Regions from separate parts of the Shewanella sp. BJSY2023SW005 genome, predicted to be linked through region 2. Evidence: predicted binding sites of a transcription regulator. Region 2 holds the regulator's gene; the other holds the start of a gene.
What was found. The regulator sigma-54, encoded in region 2, starts transcription at its own class of promoters, with help from an activator protein. The targets are predictions, from matches to a motif close to GTTGGCACGNNNNTNGNNT.
Positions count from the first base shown of each region.

Region 1: ACMHXI_RS10430 (FimV/HubP family polar landmark protein) is a predicted target of sigma-54. The motif match lies at 4,373-4,391, and genes of this name have one in related genera.

Region 1 is NZ_JBKORJ010000030.1:218,530-226,356, forward strand. It holds gene folC (bifunctional tetrahydrofolate synthase/dihydrofolate synthase) at 1-122, opposite strand, end outside; gene truA (tRNA pseudouridine(38-40) synthase TruA) at 191-976, opposite strand; gene ACMHXI_RS10430 (FimV/HubP family polar landmark protein) at 1,109-4,357, opposite strand; gene ACMHXI_RS10435 (aspartate-semialdehyde dehydrogenase) at 4,801-5,817, opposite strand; gene ACMHXI_RS10440 (4-phosphoerythronate dehydrogenase) at 5,818-6,948, opposite strand; gene fabB (beta-ketoacyl-ACP synthase I) at 7,114-7,827, opposite strand, start outside.
Region 2 is NZ_JBKORJ010000023.1:26,122-33,948, reverse strand. It holds gene lptC (LPS export ABC transporter periplasmic protein LptC) at 1-433, shown strand, start outside; gene lptA (lipopolysaccharide transport periplasmic protein LptA) at 420-953, shown strand; gene lptB (LPS export ABC transporter ATP-binding protein) at 950-1,678, shown strand; gene ACMHXI_RS06305 (RNA polymerase factor sigma-54) at 1,774-3,237, shown strand; gene hpf (ribosome hibernation promoting factor) at 3,269-3,556, shown strand; gene ptsN (PTS IIA-like nitrogen regulatory protein PtsN) at 3,559-4,002, shown strand; gene rapZ (RNase adapter RapZ) at 3,999-4,853, shown strand; gene ACMHXI_RS06285 (HPr family phosphocarrier protein) at 4,840-5,115, shown strand; gene mgtE (magnesium transporter) at 5,199-6,563, shown strand; gene ACMHXI_RS06275 (hypothetical protein) at 6,682-7,065, opposite strand; gene ACMHXI_RS06270 (molybdate ABC transporter substrate-binding protein) at 7,233-7,827, opposite strand, start outside.

The sequences.
Region 1 (7,827 bases), on a different contig from region 2:
GTGACCCGCTCGAGCCCCATATCGATTTCGGTCGGATGAATGGCCAGCAGGTAGTCCAGCCAAACAGACAAAGGAGCGTTGGCTCCCGGTAGCTGATGCGGATGAGCGGATGATTGCGACATTTGATTCTTCCCTTAAATCTTGATGTTGCCGCAAGCAAAAGCGTAGCGGCAACAGCATGCTAACGGTTTCAGTCCGGCATAAACAGTGGGCCCATGGCCAACTTGGGCAGTTGATATTGCTCAGGATAGCTGACATGCACCAGATAGAGGCCATTGGGTTTGGCCGTGGGGGCAGCCTGGGTTCTGTCTTTGAGCTCCAGCAACTGTCCCAGCCAATCCAGCGGCTGATTGCCAAGCCCCACTTCCAGCAGCGAGCCGACAATATTGCGCACCATGTGATGCAAAAAGGCATTGGCTTCGATATCCACTATCACATACATGCCCTGGCGGGTCACACTGACCCTGTGCACATTGCGAAACGGGGTGCGCGACTGACATTGGATCGCCCTGAAACTGGTGAAGTCGCGCTCGCCCAGCAGATACTGAGCCGCCTGATGCATCTTCTGCTCGTCTAGGTCACCGTGATAATGGCTGACGCCACCACGCAAAATGCCGGGACGGAAATTGTGGTTGTAGATGATATAGCGGTAGCGGCGAGCGGTTGCCGAAAAGCGGGCATGAAAACTGTCATCCACCTCTTTGGCCCAGCGCACCGCGATATTGTCCGGCAGATTGGCATTGACGCCCAGGGTCCAGGCGCCTTCTTTACGCACGGCAGAAGTATCAAAATGCACCACTTGCCCGGTGGCGTGTACCCCGGCATCGGTGCGACCGGCGCATTGCAGTGCTATCGGCTCATTGGCGACCATGGATAAGGCCCGCTCCAACTGCCCCTGAACTGAATCCACTTCGGCCTGGCGCTGCCAACCATAATAGCCGCTGCCGTCATATTCGATACCCAACGCAATACGCATCTGTTTCTCCCCTGATCTCAAGGCGGCGAATTCTACCACAGAGCGGGCATTCGCCTCCAAGAAAAAGCCCGGACAAGCAACAGACTGCATAAAAAACGGCGCTCCAGGCGCCGTTTGAGTATTGATTGAGCTCTAGCCCAAGGTTTTTATCAGGGCTGCAGCTTCCTCTTGCTGACGGGCGTTGCCGTCCAGCTCCACCTCTTTAAGCAATGCCTTGGCGCTGTCTTTGTCATCGATTTCGATATAGGCCCGCGCCAAGTCCAGCTTGGCATTGACAGAGTTTTCCTCATCATCGACATCGACCATAGCGGCGGCGCCAACGAGGGAGTCGAGCTCACCCATATCCACATCCAGCTCCTTGTAGGGGTCGGTATCACTGTTGCCTTCGTCGGCTTCACTGAGCAGGCGCTCAATATCGATAAAACCGTTTTCCTTCTGGAAGGCGCTGAGATCGTGCTCAGGTACCATGCTGGAAGCCACCTTGCCTTTTTCTTTGGCATCGAGGGCCGCAAGCGCTTCATCCACTGTCAGTTTATGGTCTTCGAGATCCAGCGAGTCATCATCATCCAGTTCGAGACTGAATTCCTCATCCGCCTCCGCTTCCTTGGCAACGTTTTCAGAAAAAGCGGCCAACAGGTCATCGTCGCTCAGGCTCTTGTCACTGTCGTCAGTATCCTGGGCCAGGTCAATATCCAGAGCCTGCTCGGTATCTGTTACGCTGTCTTCAACATCAGCAGCCTGTTCCTGATTAGAGAGTTCTTCTTGAGCCAAGAGCTCTTCTATGGCTGAAGGCTCTTCTTGCACTGAGGGCTCTTGCTTTTCTTGCGCTGAAGGCTCTTCTTGCACTGAGGGCTCTTGCTTTTCTTGCGCTGAGGGCTCTTCCTCAACCAAAGGCTCTTTGGGTGCGGAGGGCTCCCACTCAAGAATATGGGGATCATGGCTCTTGCTGCCGGCCTTGAGATCGTCGAAGAAGCCGGAATCCTTGTCGCTGCGTTGAGCGCTTTGTGGCTCGCTGTCGGTATCCCTGCTCTCATCGGCTAAAGTATCGGTTTCATCGGACTTCTTAGGCTCATCCAAGTCCTCAGCCTGCGACAAGCCTGCCAGCATGGCATCCAATTCGGCATCGCTGCGCTCAGTGGCATCATCCGACTCAACCTCTGAGCTATCTTCCTCGTCAGTCTCAGCTATCGCCTCATCAACGTTATCTATCGCAATTACGTCATCCGCAAGCCCAGCCAACAAGGCGTCCAGATCTTCACTCTCTTCCTCAGCTTGAACCGGCTCTGCTTCAGCTTCCTGAGTCTCGACAGCATCGCCCAAGTCATCGAAGCCTGCCAGCAAGGCATCTATGTCTGCCTCTGTATCGCTGGAGTCTATGGCAACATTGTCATCTTCAAGCTCTGCGGCGATAGCGTCACTTAAGTCTTCCGTTTCAGTGCTCTCTGCTGCCGGCGAGTCGAATCCAGCCAACAAGGCATCAATGTCAGCTTCTTCGCCCAGCTCGGTATCAGCTGAGTCATCCTCATCCAGCTCGGCAGCAATGGCAGCGCTGAGATCTTCCTCGGCTTCAATCTTACTATCGTCTTCAATTTGAGGTTCTGTGTTTTCATTGACGTCAAACCCGGCCAGCAGCGCATCGAGATCGGCTTCCTGTGTCTCATCCAGAGTCTCTTCAGCCTGTTCATCTTCGGCCAATTCGGCAGCGATGGCAGCACTGAGATCTTCATCCTCATCAATGACTACTGCGCTGTCATCGGCCTGGCTCTCCAGATCCAAACTCTGCAGCTCTGTATCCAATTCAGGCTCGGAACTCTGCTCTTCGGGTTCGATATTGAGATTCTGTTCAAGCTCGGCTTCAAAGCTCTGCTCGAAAGCAGCCGTCACATCTTCGGGTAAGGTTTCACTGAGCTCAGGCTCTGATGCTGGAACACTTTCGGCCTGCAACTCTTCAGGAATGGTTTCCTGTTTATCGGTATCGTCCAATCCGGCCAGCAGTGAGTCCAAGTCTTCCTCTGCGGCGTCTTCCTGCTCACCCGACTCCTGCTCGCCCATGGCTTCGGCCCAGAGATCATCGAGGGACTGGCCTTCATCTTCGGCCTCTTGGGTGTCATCCCCCTCTCCCGAGTCGATGAACATCTCCTGCGCCATGTCCATCTGCTCGTTGTCACTCTCAACTTCCGGCTCAGGCTGCAGCGCTGAGCTGTCGACATCCAGCAGTGAATCAATGGAATCGTCCGGATCATCATCCAGATGCACCGCCAATTCATCGTCGGCATTGGCCATCTCGGCTGTGGCCGCGCCGGCGACAGCCGCGGCAGCCATTGGAGCCGCTTCGGTCTGTGGTGCTTGGGCATCACTCTGTTTACGTCTGCGGCGCAGCATGCTCCATAGCAATAACAACAGCAGTACCGCGGGTATGGCCGCGGCCAGGGCCAGTAACAACGGGTTGTCCATCAGGCTGCGCCAGAGGTCGTCCGGCTCATTAGCCGTAGTGCTGGCAGCTTGAAGTTGCTGCTTGAGTTCAGCATTTTCGGCTTTGAGTTGCTGCTCCTGCTTTTTGCTGGCCTGCAGCGATTCTTCCAACACAGACAGACGCTGATTCAGTTCATCGATTTGCGCTTGCAGCCCTTGGTTATCGGTATTGGCCACTGTGAGCATGTCCTGCGCGCGTCCCAGTTCATCGGTCAGGCTCAGATTGCGGCTCTGCAGCGCTTCAATGCTGTTGTCGTCGGCCGTTTCCGGAGTTGCTTCCGTGGCTGCTTTTTCGGTTGTGGTGGCTGGCGATTTGTCTGCAGCCACTTGAGTTGGCTCAGTCGATGGCTCACTGACTTTCGGCTGCGCGCTGTTTTCCTTGGCACTTGTAGCTACCTTGGATGGCTGCGCCGCCGTTGGAGTTTGGGTGGCCGACGTTGGCTCTTTTGCGGCTTGGCTTTCACGCTCGGGGGCTTTGGCAGTTTCAATTTTGCCATCATCTGCTTTTAGCGGCTTACCGGAAGACCAGCTCTTGTCGTCCTGCTCGGCACGGGCTCTGGCCATACTCTGGGGAATAGCCTGCATCACCTCTTTGGAAGGGATCAGCAGTATCATGCCCCGTTCCAGGCTGTTATAATTATTGGAGGTGAAGGCGTGCGGGTTGGCCTCAAATATAGCGGCCATGACCTGATAGATGCTGACACTGGAATCCGGTCTGACTTTCTGGGCAATGCTCCAGAAGGTGTCTGATGGCGTAGTCGGACCATACTGGCGTACCTGTTGGCGCACCTGACCATCAGGGCCGGTAATTTTCAGGCCTTCTGCATGGGCGGGTTCAATGAGAGTACCTTGGTTCAGGGCAAAAAAAGCGGCCATCAGGCCAACAAGATATGAAGTGCGAAAGTTCATCCATTCTTCCCTTTCAAGCGCTGGTTTCGCCAACTGACGACTGGCTTTAGGCATTTGTATTTATTGAGATTACTATAAACCAGAAATGTCCGCCCTGCTACTGTTCACATTTGCAAAACAAAAAAAGCCTGCTGCTTGCAGGCTTTTTCAACAGAAACAAAGAGTTCTTAGAGTGTTAGGGAAGGTGCAAACAAGTCCCATGCGTGCTCTGCGTCGGCTTACAGGCCTGGATGCAAGGCGTGGTTCGCAGCAAATGGCCTTAGTCCTTTGCAAGAAGCACAACACAGCAGGCAGGACTGTAAGCCACGCCCTTCGGGGCTTGCACAGCAACCGGCTCTCTGCGTTATCCGACTTCGACAGGCCCCGGCATGTCTTCAGTCAGATGCCTTGAACGCCAATTGCTGTGTAAGCCAGAGTGCCGCGAGGACTTATTCGCACCTTCCTTACAGATAATCGCGGATTAAGATCTCGCCTATCTGTACACTGTTGAGCGCCGCGCCCTTGCGGATATTGTCAGAGACCACCCAAAGATCTATACCCAGATCGTGGGAAATATCCTTGCGCACCCGGCCGACATACACAGGGTCACTACCGGCACCTTCGGTGACAGCTGTCGGATAATCATCATCATCTTCAAACAGCACCACGCCTTCGGCATCCCGCAATACCGCCTTGACTTCCGCGGCATCAACCGGTTGCAGCGTTTCGATATGAATCGCTTCCGAATGGCCATAAAACACAGGTACCCGTACCGCGGTAGGGTTCACCAAAACCTCGCTGTCGCCGAGGATCTTCTGGGTTTCCCAAACCATCTTCATCTCTTCTTTGGTGTAGCCATTTTCCATAAACTTATCTATATGCGGCAACACGTTGAAAGCTATCTGCTTATCATAAACCTTGGGCTCTGAAGGCAAGCCCTGCAGCAGCTTGGCAGATTGACCCGCCAGCTCTTCAATCGCCTTTTTGCCTGTACCGGAAACCGACTGATAAGTGGCCACATTGATACGGCTGATCCCAAAGGCATCATAGATAGGCTTGAGCGCCACCAACATCTGAATGGTTGAGCAGTTGGGATTGGCGATAATATTACGGTTACGGAAGTCGGCAATCGCCTGTGGATTGACCTCTGGAATAACCAATGGAATATCCAGGTCGTAACGGTAGTGTGAGGTGTTATCTATCACCACACAACCGGCATCGGCCGCTATCGGCGCCCACTTGGCCGAGACATCGCCACCGGCAGAGAAGAAGCCTATCTGCGCCTGAGTCCAGTCGAAGCTCTCCACATCGAGGATCTCTACCTGTTTACCGTGAAAACTCACAGTTTCACCGGCGCTGCGAGTGCTGGCCAGTGGAAACAGATTCGCCACCGGGAAGTTACGCTCCTCAAGGATTTCTATCATGGTTTGACCCACAGCCCCGGAGGCACCCAATACGACAACGTTAAATTCCTGCGACATTTACAGACCGACTCCTGAAAAACCTAAATGAGACAACCAATCTACCCCAGAACCCCCGGCGTTTGAAAGAGTCAAAGCACTGAATTCTCGCCTATGGCGGTGATTTTTTCTCATGTCATCAAAACCTGCGGGGTTTTTCAGCATTTTCCGGAATTTTTCATCGTCATCACGTAGATCATAAATAAATCGGCATAGAGACAACAATGCCTTTTCATCTGGCATACTGCTGATATCGAGCCGGGAATTCCAGCGCTCGGGCAATAGAGTGGCAAGCGACTTGTCCGCCGGGCGATTGAGTATCGCCATCAAGGCCTGATATAACATGAAAGTGCCCCGGGCCTTGCCTTCCAGGCTGTAACCGGCAATATGCGGGGTGCCAAACTCCACCAAAGGCACCAGTTCCATCATGGGGTTGGGCTCCCCTTGCCAAACATCCAGTACCAACTTGAGGTCAGGCCGCTTGCCCTTGACCCGGATCAGCGCGCGATTGTCTATCACTTCACCGCGGCAGCAGTTAAGCAACCAGCAGCCGGGTTTCAATGTCTCTAGTCGCTGCTCGTCAAACAGATACCAAGTAGGATGGTCGCCCTCCCGGGTCAGAGGTACGTGCAGACTAACAATATCGGCGCCGGCAATCAGTTCATCCAGGCTGACAAAACGGCGGCTGTCTCCAGCCTTGGCCAGAAAGGGGTCGCAGAGCAAGGTATTGATTCCGTAGGCTTCAAGGCAGCGCGCCAGCGCCGAGCCGGTATTGCCGGCGCCAACTATGCCAACGGTTTTGCCCTTGAGCTGAGTATCAAATCTGTTGGCCAACTCCAACATGGCGATAAAAGCATACTCGCCAACTGCGGTGGCATTACAACCTGGGGCATTGGAAAAGGGAATATTACGGGACGCCAGATAAGCCTTGTCCACATGATCTGTCCCTATGGTGGCACTGCCGACAAACTTAAGTTTATGTGCGCCTGCCAGCAGCGCCTCATTGACCTTGGTGACCGAGCGCACCAGCAAGACATCGGCATCGGCCACTGTGGCCGCATCCAGATGACGACCATCAACGGCCACTATCTCCCCCAGCTCGGCAAACAAGGGCTGCACATAGGGCATGTTTTCATCAACCACCAACTTCATCGACTTTCCTGCTCTGTTGTGGATTAAGCCGCTATTCTATCAGCGGCCTGCAGACTTGTCTGAGTCCGGCGCACATTTAAGGAAGCTACTAACAAGTTCTGCGTCAGCTCACAAGCAAAGAAGGAAGCCATTCGGCTTCCTTCTTGTTTCACTGAATCAAGGCGCTTACTTGTACTTGCGCATCACCAGTGTGGCGTTGGTGCCGCCGAAACCGAAGCTATTGCTCATAACAGTGTTGAGCTCGGCGTCACGGTATTCACGCACAATTGGCATACCTTCTGCGGCCGCGTCCAGATTGTCGATATTGATGGAAGGCGCGATAAACCCACCTTCAAGCATCAACAGGCTGTATATAGCCTCATGAACACCGGCTGCGCCCAGGGCATGCCCTGTCAGCGACTTGGTTGAGGCAATCGCCGGCATCTGGCCGTCGAAAACTTCACGCAAGGCTTCCAGTTCACGCACATCACCGACAGGGGTAGAAGTACCGTGAGTGTTAACATAATCGATAGGTGTATCTACTGACTCCAGCGCCATCTTCATGCAGCGCACCGCACCTTCACCGCTTGGGGCAACCATGTCATAACCGTCTGATGAAGCGCCGTAGCCGATGACTTCGGCATAAATCTTGGCGCCACGGGCCAGCGCGTGCTCCAACTCTTCGACAATCACTATGCCGCCGCCACCTGAGATAACAAAGCCATCACGGTCGGCATCATAGGTGCGGGAGGCTTTTTCCGGTGTGTCGTTATACTTGGTCGACAAGGCGCCCATAGCATCAAAGCCCATGGTCAGGGTCCAGTCGATCTCTTCGGCGCCGCCGGCAAAGACCATATCCTGTTTACCCATCTGGATAAGTTCCACCGCGTGACCGATACA
Region 2 (7,827 bases):
CGCCGATGACCTGCGCTCGGTCAACTTTGATGAGCAGGGCAATGTCGCCAGTAGGGTCGCCGCAGCGCACATGGAACATTATGAAGCCAGTGAAAAGACCTTCTTCAACCAACCGGTTTATCTGGTCTATCCGGACAAGGGCGAGGCACAGTGGCGTCTGTCTGCCAACGAGGGCAGGCTCAATCGCAAGAGTAACCGAGTTGTACTTGAAAATAATGTTATCATCGACGCCATTAGCCCCAATGAACCGATCCAGAGCCTGAAAACCAGTTATGTGGAGCTGGATCTGGACACCATGATCATGACCTCAGATCGCGAGATCCTGATCGAAGGCAAAGACTTTAATATCAAGGGATCCGGCCTGTACGCCGATCTCAATGCTCAGCAAGTGAAGCTGACCAGTCAGGTGAAAGGAACCTATGAAACCAAGTAAGCTTTTTATCGGTGCCCTCTTGTGCATCACAAGCCTGTCGGCAGTGGCCATTGAAGAAGATCTGCTGCAAAAAGTGGAGATCAGCGCCGCCAATCAGTTTGCCGATATCAAAAACAAGCGTGTGGTATACGGCGGGCCTGTCACAGTCACCCAGGGCAGTTTGAAACTGCTGGCCGATGAACTCACGGCTTACACAGAAGACAAGAGTGGCGAGCGGATCCTGGTGGCCAAGGGCTCACCCGCTACCTATACCCAGAAACTGGAAGACGGCCGTCTGGCCAGTGCCAAGGCCAAAGAGATCCACTACAACATAGACAGTCGTATCATGACCCTGCTGGGCCAGGCCAAAGTAGAACAAGACGGCAGCGAAGTAACCGCCGAGAAGATAGTCTACGACATCAACAAGCAGCAGCTGGAAGCGGAAAGCAGCGGCAAAGGCCAAGACAGGGTAACCACTGTTATCCAGCCGGAAAACTATCAGGATCTCAACAAGAAAGAACAGCAGCAGGAGCCGCAATGACCAGCACCCTGACGGCACAGAATCTGGCAAAGAGTTACAAGAAACGCAACGTCGTCAAAGACGTCAGCCTGTCGGTCAATACCGGCCAAATCGTGGGGCTGCTGGGCCCCAACGGGGCTGGCAAGACCACCACCTTCTACATGGTGGTTGGGCTGGTACAGAGTGACAAGGGCCGTATCTTCATTGACGACGACGAGCTGACCCTGGATCCCATGCACCTGCGAGCCCGTAAAGGCATAGGCTACCTGCCACAGGAAGCCAGTATTTTCCGCAAGCTGTCGGTGCATGACAACATCATGGCCGTGCTGCAAACCCGCAAAGAACTCAACAGCGACGAGCGCGAGGAACAACTCGAACAGTTGCTGGAAGAATTCCATATTACCCACATACGTGACAGCCTGGGGATGTCCCTCTCCGGCGGCGAACGCCGCCGGGTGGAAATCGCCCGGGCATTGGCCGCCAATCCACAGTTCATTTTGCTGGATGAGCCGTTCGCCGGTGTGGATCCCATCTCAGTTATCGATATCAAGAAAATCATCGAACAGCTTAAGTCCCGCGGTTTGGGGGTGCTGATCACAGACCACAATGTTCGCGAAACACTCGACGTTTGTGAGCGAGCCTACATAGTCAGCCATGGGCAGTTGATCGCCGAGGGCACACCCGCTGAAATCTTGGACAACCAGCAAGTGCGTGCTGTGTACTTAGGCGAACAATTCAGGCTATAGTTAGGATCATGTCATCCGGTGGCAATTCCGGGTATTATAGTTTGTTATTATTGAATTTTTTCCTTGAAAAATAACGAGTAGGGATTAGCGGTATAATGAAAGCGTCACTCCAGCTCAAACTGGGTCAACAGTTGACCATGACACCTCAGTTGCAACAGGCTATTCGCCTGCTGCAACTGTCGTCCCTTGAGCTGCAGCAGGAAATCCAGGAAGCCTTGGAAGCCAACCCTCTGTTGGAAATGGCCGAGGACAACCAGGATGACGCTATCGACGACAACCACAAGGAAAACGACGCCGGCGAGTTGAGCGCCAAGCAGGAAGATGGTTCCACGGTAGAAACCTCAGAGGCATTGAACAATGAGTCTATGCCGGATGAGCTGCCTATGGATACCACCTGGGACGAAGTCTTTACCGCCGCCAGCGCCTCAGGGCCGGCCATGGGCCGTGAAGATGATATGCCCTTCCAGGGTGAAACCAGCGAAGGTCTCTATGAACATCTGGAATGGCAGAAGAACCTGACCCCGTTTTCCGATACCGACGACGCCATTGCCACCGCCATTATTGATGCCATCGACGAGCAGGGCTATCTGACCCAGAGCACAGAGGAGATCCTCGAAGCCATGGGCAACCCTGAGATTGAGCTCGATGAAGTCGAGGCAGTACTCAAGCGGATCCAGCACTTTGACCCTGTCGGCATCGCCTCCAGAGATCTGCGCGAATGCCTGCTGATCCAGTTGCAACAGTTCAACACCGACACCCCACATCTGGCCGACGCCCGCTTGTTGATTGACGAACATCTGGATCTCATTGCCGCCCGTGACTTCCGCACCCTGATGCGCAAGACCAAGCTCAAGGAAGATCAACTGCGTGACGCCATCAACCTTATCCAGAGTCTCAATCCCCGCCCCGGCTTGCTGGTGCAGCCGATGGACGAGGAATATGTGATCCCTGATGTCAGTGTCTGGAAGAAAAACGGCCGCTGGGTAGTAGAACTCAACCCGGACTGTATGCCCAAACTCGGGATCAATCAGCAGTATGCTGCCATGGCCCGTAGCGCCCGCAGTCAATCAGACAGCCAGTTTATTCGTGGTCATCTTCAGGAAGCCAAATGGTTTATCAAGAGCCTGGAGAGCCGCAACGACACCCTGCTCAAGGTGGCCAACTGTATAGTGCAGTTCCAGCAGGGATTTTTTGAATATGGTGAAGAGGCCATGAAACCCATGGTGCTCAACGATATTGCCGAGGCGGTCGAGATGCATGAATCGACCATCTCCAGGGTCACCACTCAAAAGTATATGCATACCCCTAGGGGAATATTTGAATTGAAGTACTTCTTCTCCAGCCATGTCGGCACCGAAGATGGCGGAGAATGCTCTTCCACGGCGATCAGGGCTTTTATCAAGAAGCTCGTGGCAGCGGAAAACCAGAAGAAGCCTTTGAGCGACAGCAAGATGGCGCAACTTCTGGCAGAACAGGGAATCAACGTTGCAAGACGCACCATAGCCAAGTATCGCGAGGCTATGATGATACCACCGTCGAACCAGCGTAAGAGTTTATAAATCCACAGTTGGAAATTGGAGGAATCTTTCTATGCAAATCAACCTGACAGGACATCATATCGAGATCACCGACTCACTGCGTGACTACGTGGAAAGTAAGTTTTCTAAACTTGAACGCCATTTCGAACAGATCAATAATGTGCACGTTGTGCTCAATGTACAAAAACTGCAACAGATAGCCGAAGCCAAGATCCACCTCACAGGCGGCGAAGTCTATGCAACTTCTGAACATGCCGACATGTATGCCGCCATCGACGTTCTGATTGATAAATTGGATCGTCAGGTCATTAAACACAAAGAAAAGCTGACAAAACACTAACGATGGAACTGAGTACCATCCTGCGGCCGGAGTGCACTACCTGTGCCACTCCGGGCAGTAAGAAAAAGGTACTGGAGCTGATTAGCGATCTCGCTAGCGCCCAGTACCCCACCCTTTCCTCTCAAGCGATTTTTGAAAGCCTTTTGGCCCGCGAAAAGATGGGGAGCACAGGTATAGGTAATGGTATTGCGATTCCGCATGGCAGACTACCGGACATTACAGAGCCGATTGCCGTGCTGGTCAAATGCGAAGAGCCTATCGCCTTCGATGCCATAGACAACCAGCCGGTGGACATACTGTTCGCCCTCCTGGTGCCCGCAGATCAATGTCAGCAACACCTGAGTACCCTATCCGCCATGGCTGAAAAGCTCAGCGATAAGGCGATACTCAAGCAGTTGCGAAAATCCAGCGACGAAACAGAACTCTATCAGGTGATCACAGGATGAAACTCGCCATAGTCTCAGGCCGCTCCGGTTCCGGAAAATCCGTTGCCCTCAGGGTACTCGAAGACCTGGGTTACTACTGTGTGGATAATCTCCCCCTGCCCATGATTGGCAGCCTGTTGGAAAACCTCCGTGGCAGCAATGATCTGGTCGCCATCAGCATAGATGTGCGCAATATGCCGGATCAGGAAAAGGTGCTGGAACAACAGTTGGCGGCCTTGCCGGAAAACACCCAACTGACCAGCTTCTTCCTCAACGCCTCCGATAAAGTGCTGCTGAAGCGCTACAGCGAAACCCGCAGACTGCACCCCCTGTCCAAGAGCAAAGTCTCACTACAGGATGCCATCAAGCTCGAAGGCAAGCTGCTGGAACCCATGTCGAAACTGGTGGATCACTACATAGACACCTCGGCGCTGAACATCTATGAACTCAGTGACACAGTGCGGGAAATTCTGCTTGGCAGTGTCGATAAAGAGCTGGTGATCAACTTCGAGTCGTTCGGCTTTAAGCATGGTATGCCTCAGGAAGCCGACTTCATGTTTGATGTGCGCTTTCTGCCCAACCCTCACTGGGAGCCGGCGCTCAGGCCACTGACCGGGCTGGATGAAGCTGTGCAGGAGTTTCTCAGCCGCCAGCCACTGGTGAACAAGTTTATCTGGCAGATAGAAAATCTATTGGAAACTTGGCTGCCGCACCTGGAACGCAACAACCGCAGTTACCTCACCATAGCCATAGGCTGCACCGGCGGCCAGCATAGATCTGTCTATGTCGCTGAGCAGCTCGCCAAGCGTTTTGGCAACAGCAAACACAAGGTACAGGCCCGTCACCGGGAGCTGAGTAATGGCAAAGGTTGAACGGGAAGTCACCATAGTCAATAAGCTGGGCCTGCATGCCCGCGCCGCCACTAAGCTGGCGGTGCTGGCCAGCGAGTTCGAAGCCGATATCACCCTGATCCAAGGCGAGAAAAAAGCCTCGGCCGCCAGTGTGCTTGGGCTCTTGATGCTGGAAACAGGTCAAGGCAAGAGTATTCGCCTCATCGCCGAAGGCCCGGATGCCGAACCCGCGATGGACGCTATCTGCGCCCTGATCAACGCCCGTTTCGACGAAGCCAGCTAAAGCCTTAGCGCTGCACTCTTTGTTTCTATAACACCCCAGTCTTGAGGTAACATATCCTCGCTTTGCATCACAGGGGGAACTGCATGCCAATAGAAGCGCTCGACCAAGAGCTGACAGAACAACGTCTTACTCAACTAAACCAAGCTCTTAGCAGTGGTATGTTCGTGCATGTGCGCGACATGCTACAGCGAATGACGGCTTCGGATATCGCCTTTATTCTCGAATCTTCACCGCCGCGTACCCGTCAGGTACTCTGGCAACTGGTGGATCAGGAGCAGAGCGGCGAGATCCTCGAAGAGCTGGGTGAGGATATGAAAGACCAGCTGATCAGCCTTATGAGTCCTGAGCGTTTGGCGCGAGCGACCGCGGGTATGGATACCGATGACCTGGCCTATGTGCTGCGAAGCCTTCCCGATACCCTCTACAAGCAGGTACTGCACTCCATGAGTGCCCAGGACAGGGCCAGGGTCGAACAGGCGCTCTCTTATCCGGAAGACAGCGCCGGTAGTCTGATGAACACAGATACCGTGACCCTGAGGCCTGACGTCAATGTCGATGTGGTGCTGCGTTATCTGCGCCAAAGAGGCGAATTGCCTGAAGCCACTGATACCCTCTATGTGGTGGACAGGCGCGACATATTACTCGGCGGCGTCAAGCTCTCCAGCCTGCTAACCTGTAATCCCACCGCCGGGATCCGCAGCATAATGGATCCCGAACTTGAGAGCATTCCCGTCACCATGCCGGACAATGAAGTGGCCCAACTGTTTGAACGCCACGACTGGGTCTCGGCGCCAGTGGTCGACAGCGAAGGCCATCTGCTTGGGCGGATCACCATTGATGACGTGGTGGACGTTATCCGTGAAGACGCCGAACACTCCATGATGGGTATGGCGGGGATGGACGATGATGAAGACACCTTCGGCCCCGTGTTCAAGAGTGCCTTTCGCCGCTCCCTATGGCTGACCTTCAACCTGTTTGCCGCCCTGCTGGCCGCCTCGGTCAGCAATATGTTTGAAGGCACGCTGGAAAAATTCGCCACTATAGCAATTCTGATGACCATAGTGCCCAGCATGGGCGGCGTTGCCGGCAACCAGACACTGGCGCTGGTGATCCGCGGTATCGCCCTCGGCCACATAGGCCAGAGCAACTCCCGCTGGCTTATCGGCAAGGAATTAGCCATCGGCTTTCTCAATGGCCTGTTGTGGTCGGCGCTGGTATTCACTGCCGTGTGGATCTGGAAAGGCGATCTGGCACTCGGCGCCCTTATTGGCGGCGCCATGTTGATCAATATGACGGTAGCCGGTCTCGCAGGTGCCAGTATTCCGCTGATCCTGAAAAAGCTCAATGTAGACCCTGCGCTGGCCGGCGGCATGGTGCTGACGACTGTGACGGATGTAATAGGCCTGTTCGCCTTCCTGGGATTGGCGACTCTCGTTTTAATGAGCTGAGGCTCAGGTTCTAATGGGCTGAAGGCTTGGTGTTGATAGCCTGAAGCTCTGGCCTTGATGAATTGCAGAAATAGCAGAGGGCGACCAGGTTCGTCCTCTGACTGTGGAAAATAGCGGGTCAGTCTTTAAGCCAGTGCACCTTGGGTTCATCCTGTTCACAGAAGACAGAGACACACTCATTGCGGCTCACCAGTAGATATTCCTGCAACTTGAGATTGGCGCTGGCCATAAAGCCGCTGCGTTCGGCCTCCTGGCGATACCAGCCACCGTTGGAGATACGGAACAACCAGCCATTGGAGAGGCTGCACTCGGTCCAAAACTCCATCAGATCGCCTTCATCCAGCATCCGACAGCCAACCACAGAGTCAAAGTGCACCAATGCCCGGCAGCCCTCAACACTCAGTTCAATATCCAAGCCCTGACTGTCATAACAAAGGCGGATAAATCTCACCTCGTCGCCGAGATAATCTGTCGCTATCGGTAAGCCTTTGGTTTCGAGCATGCTCCCCCCTGACAAGGACATAATGCCCTACTTTAGAAGGATAATAATTGCCCGTGCAAGCTGATTTGGCCAAAAAACGTGAAATACCTATAAAGAGAGTGCGAGTCAGTTCAGAGCAACTGACTCGCATATCTCCAGAGTAAAACCCGCTTCCGCCGGATAGAGATTTAGGGCTTAAGCGGTGCTTCAAAGCCATAAGAGGCCAGAATGGATTGTCCCTTGGGAGACAGAATATACATGGCCAGTGGCCAGGCGGCAGAGTCGGCCTTATCCAGCACCAGCATGCCATAGTTGGCACCCACTGCCAGCGACTCGGGCAACGCCACTATCTTGAGATCAGGCACTTCTTTCTTGGCCAATACGGCATTGGTGCAGTAGGTTAAAAATACATCCGCCTGTTTGTTGGCCATCACCCAGCCATAGGGATTTTTGCCTTTCGGCGCCTTGGCACTGTCGGCGCCACCGGTCAGCTTGAGAGCCTTGGCCGCCAGTTTGGCCTGACTACCGGGCTTGATAGCTTCGGCGCGGTCAAACACCTTGAAAGCATAGTCACCGGCAGGGTCGGCCTTGGGAGTGGAGGTGCCCAGCTTGATCTTGCTGTCCAGCAGAGTATCCAGCATATTCTCTGTCGTCAGAGGAACATTATCTTGCGCCAGGGCGCACAGGCGGTTACGGGCAAACATCACCACAGGCGCGCCCTTGCCTTCCTGCATCAATTTCTGTGGGTGTTTCATATTGGCCGAAGCAAACAGGTCGACCTTT